Regions from separate parts of the Paraburkholderia sp. SSBN10T genome, predicted to be linked through region 1. Evidence: riboswitches for the same ligand, from Rfam matches in the RefSeq annotation. Region 1 holds a riboswitch; the other holds the start of a gene.
The links. Region 1 has a riboswitch for thiamine pyrophosphate ahead of AC1ECK_RS32710 (FAD-dependent oxidoreductase). Riboswitches for the same ligand answer to the same signal wherever they lie in the genome.
Positions count from the first base shown of each region.

Region 2: linked by a shared signal. The riboswitch ahead of thiC (phosphomethylpyrimidine synthase ThiC) and the one ahead of AC1ECK_RS32710 (FAD-dependent oxidoreductase) in region 1 are both predicted to bind thiamine pyrophosphate.

Region 1 covers NZ_JBWQQI010000030.1:85,979-90,235, forward strand. The annotation lists gene thiE (thiamine phosphate synthase) at 1-596, opposite strand, end outside; gene AC1ECK_RS32700 (thiazole synthase) at 593-1,408, opposite strand; gene thiS (sulfur carrier protein ThiS) at 1,507-1,704, opposite strand; gene AC1ECK_RS32710 (FAD-dependent oxidoreductase) at 1,777-2,931, opposite strand; TPP riboswitch at 3,140-3,251, opposite strand; gene AC1ECK_RS32715 (ABC transporter ATP-binding protein/permease) at 3,559-4,257, shown strand, end outside.
Region 2 covers NZ_JBWQQI010000008.1:216,338-220,594, forward strand. The annotation lists gene AC1ECK_RS15285 (molybdopterin-dependent oxidoreductase) at 57-851, opposite strand; gene AC1ECK_RS15290 (cytochrome b/b6 domain-containing protein) at 862-1,500, opposite strand; gene AC1ECK_RS15295 (DUF1223 domain-containing protein) at 1,532-2,374, opposite strand; TPP riboswitch at 2,711-2,829, shown strand; gene thiC (phosphomethylpyrimidine synthase ThiC) at 2,967-4,257, shown strand, end outside.

The DNA of each region.
Region 1 (4,257 bases):
TTCACGCCGTAGCCCACCACCCGCTCCACCCACTCCGCCGTGGGCAGCACCGGGTAGAGACCGAGACGCGCCGGGCAGCACGCGAACGGCTGCTGCGGCGCGGCGGGCAAACCCAGCACGCGCGGGAAGCGCGCCAGGTCCGACGGCCAGGCGTCGTCCGAGGCCGTTTCGTCGCCGTCGCGCCACGCCAGCGCCAGCACCAGCGCGTCGTGCGGATCGAAACCGCAATCGAGGAAGGCAGCCAGCGCGGCAATCCAGTCTTCGGCCAGATGCCCTTCCAGCGGGTAGCGCTCACCGCCGAGATGCAGCGTCGCCCGGCCCGCGGCGGCTTCGATCACCCCGGCGCCCTGCACCTGCCAGCGCGCCACCTGCTCGCCGTGCTGCTGGGCGTCGGCGACGATAATCAGATCGCCGCCGTTCGCGTCGTCCGGCGCCGTCAGGCAGATGCGCCACGGCGCGTGAGTGGGCGGCCATTCGCCAAGCCGTGCGCGGATGCGCTCGGCAGCCTCGCTCAATTCGTCAGCCGGCGGCCAGAACAGCTCGCGGCCTGCGAGCGGGGAAGCCTGACCGGAGGTTCCCGCGGTGCTCCGACTCATGTTGCGCTCCCATCCTGATGCCAGAACGGCATGCCGACCACCGGCGTGCTCGCATGGGCGGTTTCACGTTCGGCCATCGGGCCGGCGAGGTAAGCCTGGCGGCCCGCCTCGACGCCCAGCGCGAACGCGCGGGCCATCGCGTCGGGGTGCGTCGCCTGCGACACCGCCGTGTTCAGCAGCACGCCGTCGAAACCCCACTCCATCACTTGCGCCGCGTGCGACGGCACGCCGAGCCCTGCATCGACGATCAGCGGCACGTCCGGCAGCCGCTCGCGCAACACGCGCAAGCCATATGGATTGATGACGCCCTTGCCGGTGCCGATCGGCGCGCCCCACGGCATCAACGCCTCGCAGCCGGCGTCGAGCAGACGGCGGCCGATCACCAGGTCCTCGGTGCAGTACGGCAGCACCTTGAAGCCGTCCTTCACCAGCCGCGCGGCGGCTTCGATCAGGCCGACCGGATCGGGCTGCAGCGTGTAGTCGTCGCCGATCAGTTCCAGCTTGATCCAATCGGTTTCGAACACTTCACGCGCCATATGAGCCGTCGTCACCGCTTCGCCGACGCTCTGGCAGCCGGCCGTATTCGGCAGCAACGGCACGCCGTGGCGCTTGAGCAGGTCGAAGAAGCCGGCTTCGGCGCCGCCTTCGTTCATCTGCCGGCGCAGCGCGACCGTGATCATGCCGGGCCGTGCGGCATCGATCGAGTCGGACAGCGACTGCAGCGACGGATAGCGCGACGTGCCGAGCAGCACCCGGCTTGCGAAGGCTTCGCCGTACAGCGTGAGCGCGTCGGCGGGAGTGGGGGAAGTCATGTGTCAATCCTTGTTTCTGGCGATACGCGGCTGCCTGGCCGTAGGCGAAGACCGCTTTGGCCGCAGGCGATCACCGCATAGCCGCCGGCGGCCACTGCTTAGCCGCCGGCGACCGGTTGCACGACGTCGAGCTTGTCGCCCGCCTGCAGCGCACGAGCCGCGTGCTGGGCGCGGGCCACAAAGTCGCCGTTCAACGCAACCGCAAATGGCGGACGCGCGCCGAAGGCGGCGAGCGCGTCGGCGACGGTCGCCCCCTCGGGGAGCGACAACGGCTTCTGATTGATATGAATGTCCATGGTGTTCAGATACGGTTCAATCGATGGCTCAAGCAACTGGCCCGGCGCTCGCTGCGGCACCGGCCGCCATGCTCACGCCGGCTCCTGCGAGCAATCCTGTGGGTCGAGCCGGGCAAGCTGAAACAGCTCACTCCAGCGGGCATCGCGCCGCCAGTCGGCAAAGGCGTCGGCATCGCGGATGCGTCCATCGAGCAGCGCGGCGGCAAAGCGTGCGGCTTCGTCCGCGACTTCGGGCACGATCATGTAGCCGTGCCGGTACAGGCCGTTCACGCGCAAGGTCTGCGCGCCATCCCACACGAGTGCCGGACGGTGGTCCGGCAAGGTCGGGCGGCACTGCGAGTTCAATTCGAGTATGCGCGCCTCGCCGAAACCCGGATGCACTGAGAATGCCGCGCTCAGCAATTCCAGCGCGGAACGCACGCTGACGGGCGACATGTCTTCGCCTTCCACTTCGGTGGCGCCGATCACGTAGAGGTCGTCCTGCTTCGGCGCGATATACAGCGGGTAGCGCGGATGCAGCAGGCGCACCGGGCGCGTGAGGTGAATGCCGGGGGCATGGACGCGGGCGACCTCACCGCGAATGCCGCGCAAGGTGGGCAAGACCGCTTTCGCGCCGAGACCGCGGCAATCGATCGTCACGCGCGCGCTCGGCATGGCGCGGTCGTCCACCGGCGTGTTCCAGTGCGTTTCCACACCGCGCTCGGCAAGGCCGGCGGCCAATGCGCTGAGCACCTGACGATTGTCGAGTTGTCCTTCATGCGGCAGCAGCCAGCCTTGCGTGAAGCGGCCGGCGAGCGCGGGCTCGGTCGCGCCGAGCTGGGCGCCCGACAAGGTCACGAAGCCACCTTCGAGCAGATCCGCCGGCGCGTTCGAGCGCACCCGGCGCTCGAACAGCGGCGCTTCCGTGCGGTCGGCGTGATGCCAGACGACCAGCGTGCCGTTGCGCTGAAAGAACACTGGTTCGGGCAATTCGGCCAGCACTTGCGGCCAGGTGTCGAGCGAGGTCGCGCCAAGACGCGTGATCAGCACCTCGGCGCTGGCCGCTTCGGCGAGCGGCGCGAGCATCGCGGCGGCCACCCAGGCCGCGGCCTGCGAGCCGGCTGCATCGCCGCGTTCGTATAACGCCACGCGGTGTCCGGCGCCGGCCAGGCGCCACGCGACCAGCCGGCCGCACAGGCCGCCGCCGATCACGGCGAAATCGGGCTGAGCTTGAGCGAGCGTGTTCATTGCGGTTCCGCCAGCGCGCGCAAAGCCGCATGGAGCGTGAGAGAACGAACTAAGCGAACGAAGCAATCGACTGAAGAATGAGCGGTCATCGTATCCTTTCCGTACGGCAACAGGCGCACGTACCCAAGGACGAAACCGGCGGGCGAGGCCGGCCGGGCAAAAGGCACATCCAGTGACGGACGCCGCCCGGCGGGAGAATGGAAGAATGGCTTAACTTCCGGAAACTTCCCGCGCCGGTATTACCCGGATCGGGTGCAAAGGGTCTCTCTCAGCCTCACGGCGGCGTACGGCCCGCGCGCAAAGCACCCCTGTTTCGTCGAGAGTCATTAGACCATAAAAGGCGCGACGCCCGCAAACCGGGAAGGCGCGGCCCATTGACGGGAGGCAAATGAAATGTTGTCGTTAGGAGGGGTCTGGCACAATGCAAAAAGCCGGTGCCCGCACCGGTGGCGCGGTTTCTGGCGTTACCCACGATTAATTTTCGCTTAAGGCACTCGCGCCAGAATCGGGCGGTCGCTTGACGGGCCTGTCGCCCGGGCAACACTCGTAATACCGCCGTGGGCTGGCCCATTGTGGGCTACCCATGCGGGCCAGCCCACAATGGGCCAGTTGTTCATCAGGATGCTCATGACACCCAATACTTCTCCCACCCGCGCGCCGGAGCCAGACAACAAGGTCTCCGCGTGGAGCCTGATCAAGCCCTACTGGGTCTCCGAGGAATGGAAGATCGCCTGGGGGTTGATCGTCGCGATCATCGCGATGAATCTGATTCTGGTGGGCATCAACGCCAAGCTGAACACCTGGAACCGCGACTTCTACAACGCGCTGCAAAGCAAGGATGTTCACGCGTTCCCCCATCTGATGCTCGTGTTTACGGTACTGGCGTTCGCGTTCATCATCATCGCCGTGTACACGCGTTACCTGCGCCAGATGCTGGGCTTTCGCTGGCGCCAGTGGCTCACTACGCGTTATCTGCGGGAGTGGCTTGGTGGCGGGACGTTCTATCGGATCGAGCGCGACCGGCTAACCGACAACCCCGACCAGCGGATCGCGGTCGACCTGGACTCTTTCGCCAGCACGACACTTGCACTAACCATCGATCTGATCTCGACGATCGCGTCACTGGTCTGGTTTGCGATGATCCTGTGGACCACGGCGGGCGCACTGACTTTCTCGCTCGGCGGCGTGCCTATCGCAATCCCCGGCTACATGCTATGGGCGGCGCTGATCTACGCCATCATTGGATCGTTCGTGACCCATAAGGTCGGCCATCCGTTGGTGCCGATCAATTATCAGCAGCAGCGCGTTGAAGCCGATTTCCGTTTC
Region 2 (4,257 bases), on a different contig from region 1:
AGCCGGCGTGTTTCCGAAGCTTCTGCCGCTCGAGGGTCGGGCCCAACCCGCGCGCGTCAGGAGCCTCCGAACCAGTTGTAGCCCTGGTCGACCCAATAGCCGCCAGGGTAGGTGTTGGTGACGAACATCTCGACGATGTGCTTCGGATTCTTGTAGCCGAGCTTGGTCGGCATGCGCAGCTTCATCGGGAAGCCGTATTTCGGCGGCAACTGCTCGCCGTCGTACTGGAACGTGAGGAGCGTCTGCGGATGCAGGGCGGTCGCCATGTCGATGCTTTCGTAGTAGTCGTCGGCGCATTTGAAGCCGACGTACTTCGCGCTCGTGTCGGCGCCCACGCGCCGCAGGAAATCCGCAAACGGCGTGCCGCCCCAGCGGCCGATCGCGCTCCACCCTTCCACGCAGATGTGCCGTGTGATCTGCTCGGCATGCGGCAGCGCATACAGTTCGGGCAGACTCCACGTGCGCTGGCCGGTGACGAGGCCACTGAGTTGCAGCCGGTAGTCCGAAGCGTCGACGTCGGGCACCGAATCGACGTCATAGAAAGCGTTGAACGGGAACGGCCGCGTGATCTGCGCCTCGGTGTAGGTGGGCGCCAGTTGCTGCGGATCGAAGATGAACGCCTGGGCGCGATCGTTCAGACGCGAGACGGCCGTCAGGAACGCATTCACCGATTTATCGTCGGTCAGCGAGCAACCGGTCAGCATCGACAGGCCGCCGAGTGTGAGCAACTGCTTGCCGAACATGCGCCGCGACGGCAGCGCGAGCTCGCGACGGGCGTCGATCAGGATCGACTCACGGTCGAGCTTGCTCGCGAGGACGCGTCGGGCGGGTTTCTTGTCTTGCGTGGTCACGATGATCTCCTTAGCGGCCGCGCAGCATCGCCAGCAGCGAGCGCGGAACGAGCGCCACCATCACCAGATGCACGGCGATGAAAGCCGCCATCAGCGACATGGCGCAAAAGTGCACGATGCGTGCGTTGTCGTAGCCGCCCATCAGCTCGCGCAGCAGCGGAAACTGCACCGACTTCCAGATCGCGAGGCCCGAAAGCACCAGCACGATCAGGTCGCAGACCACGAACACATAGGCGAATTTCTGCACGGCGTTGTAGACCCGCAGATCGGCATGCGAGAGCTTGCCGGTCAGCGCGGCGACGAAGTCGTGCAGGATGGCGCGCGGCGAAAGCGGCAGGAACTTGCGGAAGAAACGGCCACTGACGAGGTTGAGCGCGAGATACACGAAGCCGTTGAAGAACAGCAGCCACATCGCCGCGAAATGCCATTGCAGCGCACCGCCGAGCCAGCCGCCGAGCGTGAGCGAAGGCGGAAACATAAAGCCCTTGAAAACCGGCGACGCGTCGTAGATGCGCCAGCCGGAGAGCATCATCACGATCGCGGCGAGCGCGTTCAGCCAATGGGTGACACGCACCCAGACCGGGTGAATCGTGCCTTGACTTGGCGCGGTGGGCGGCGCCGTGTCGGCCAGGGTGCGAGAGGCAGTCATGCGAGTCTCCAGGAGTTGCGGGCGGTCTGTTTCAATGGCAGGCCGCCAGTTCCGCCACCTGCAATACCTCGCCGGTGGCGGCGTTTTCGACAAAGGCCACGACGCCGAACTTGCCCGGCTGCGCATTGCTGTCCGTGGCTTCGGAGGCGTCGAGCGCGATCTCGCGGCGAATCTGCGCGCTGCCCGACGTGAGCGGCACCGGACCGATCCATTGCCGCACCACGCGCTCGTGATGCAGCGTCGCGCCACTGTTCTCGCCGGCACGCACCTGCGAAGTCAGGGCGTTTTCGTAGACCGCCACGTAGGCGTTCAACGAGTCGCCGGCGGCGGCCTTCGCGGTGAAACGCGCGTCGACGCCGAAGCCGGTGCGGCTTTGGGCAGGCGCAGCCAGTTCCAGCGCGATATCGGCCTGGGCCGGCTCGGCGGTCACCTTGTGGATGCGCGCTTCGAAGCTCGAAGGCTCGGACCAGCCGCGCAATTCGCGGCCCGAGACGAAGACTTCAGGCGTGTAAATGGTGTGGCCGCCGGCGAGATCGGTCAGGCTTTGCTGGCGTTCGGTGAAGCGATGCTGCGAAAAGCGGTCGGTCCAGCCGAGGCTGTTCCAGTAGTCCACGTGCAACGCGAGCGGCACGATGCTCTGCGACGCGCCGCTGTCTTTCCACTGACTGAGCCACCGGTCCGCGGGCGGGCAGCTATTGCAGCCCTCACTGCTGTAGAGCTCCACGAGAGCGACCCGGTGAGCCGGGCTGTGCGCCGTGCACATCGAGGCAGCCGCCTGAGCGGCGCCGCTCGCGGCAAGCACGGCGAGCGCGGCGGCCAGCGAAACGGCACGCACGAAGCGCGAGTCGGCAAGGCGGCGGTTGACGGGATGCATGGCAGGCTCCATGAGGAAATCTGCACGTTTGTCGAACGGGGCCGGCGGTTATGACAGCGGTTTTGAAAATATTTTTGCGCAAGGTGCGGGTGCCGGGTGGCCTACGCTGCCCGTGCTCCCGGTTGATGCTGCGCCTGCGCCGCTCAGTTCGGCATGCCATTCATGCTGGCGATAGCTACCAGCTTGCTCCTTTTACGGCCACCTTTCATGCTGCGGCGCATCACCATGCGCCGCCCAATAGAGATAAGCCTGCGGGCCTGTAAGGCGGTCTCTGCTGGCGTGCCGCCCATTTCAAGACAGGTTGCCAAGCACCGGCCGGCCGGTGTATCGTGTGCGCTGCTAACGCGGGGGTCCTGCGTCGCACGGAGGTTGGAGGTCCGTGCTGCGTGGGTGAGAAATACCCTTTGAACCTGATCTGGATAATGCCAGCGCAGGGAAGCGTACGGAATTCGCCGCCGCTGTACCGTTTCATCCTCTAGCGAATTCCGACTACTTCCGTCTCGTCTCCTCTGCTTAGCCGCCCCACATAGCTTTGCATGGGACCGGAGTAAGCGCTAAAGCGCCAACTCCGGTCGACACAGGAGAGAAATAGATGAACGCCAATCCGAAGTTCCTTTCCGCCGACGCTCACGTCGATGCGGCCGCCGTCGCGCCCCTGCCGAATTCGCGCAAGATCTACGTCAGCGGCTCGCGCCCGGATCTCCGCGTGCCGATGCGTGAAATCACCCAGTCGGATACGCCGGACAGCTTCGGCGGCGAGAAGAACCCGCCAGTCTATGTCTACGATACGTCGGGCCCCTACTCCGATCCGGAAGCGTCGATCGACATCCGCGCCGGTCTGCCGGCGCTGCGTCAGCGCTGGATCGAAGAGCGCGGCGACACCGAAGCGCTGACGGGTCTGACGAGCGACTACGGCCGCGAACGCGCCGCCGATCCGGCCACCGCCGAGCTGCGCTTCCAGGGCCTGCACCGCACGCCGCGCCGCGCCGTCGCCGGCAAGAACGTCTCGCAGATGCACTATGCACGCCGCGGCATCGTCACGCCGGAAATGGAGTACATCGCGATCCGCGAAAACCAGCAGCGCGCCGCGTATCTGGAAAGCCTGAAGACGAGCGGCCCGAACGGCGAGAAGCTGGCCGCGATGATGGGCCGCCAGCATCCCGGCCAGGCCTTCGGCGCGAGCGCTTTCGGCCCGAACGGCCTGACGGAAATCACGCCGGAATTCGTGCGTGAAGAAGTGGCCCGCGGCCGCGCGATCATCCCGAACAACATCAACCACCCGGAAAGCGAGCCGATGATCATCGGCCGTAACTTCCTCGTGAAGGTCAACGCGAACATCGGCAATTCGGCCGTGACCTCGTCGATCGGCGAAGAAGTCGACAAGATGACCTGGGCGATCCGCTGGGGCGGCGACACGGTGATGGACCTGTCCACCGGCAAGCACATTCACGAAACGCGCGAGTGGATCATCCGCAATTCGCCAGTGCCGATCGGCACGGTGCCGATCTATCAGGCGCTCGAAAAGGTCAACGGCAAGGCCGAAGACCTGACCTGGGAAATCTTCCGCGACACGCTGATCGAACAGGCCGAGCAAGGCGTCGACTACTTCACGATCCACGCCGGCGTGCGCCTGCAATATGTGCCGCTGACGGCCAAGCGCATGACGGGTATCGTCTCGCGCGGCGGCTCGATCATGGCGAAGTGGTGCCTGGCGCATCACAAGGAAAGCTTCCTGTACGAGCACTTCGAAGACATCTGCGAAATCATGAAGGCCTACGACGTGGCCTTCTCGCTCGGCGACGGCCTGCGTCCCGGCTCGATCTACGACGCCAACGACGAAGCGCAACTGGGCGAGCTGAAGACGCTCGGCGAACTTACGCAGA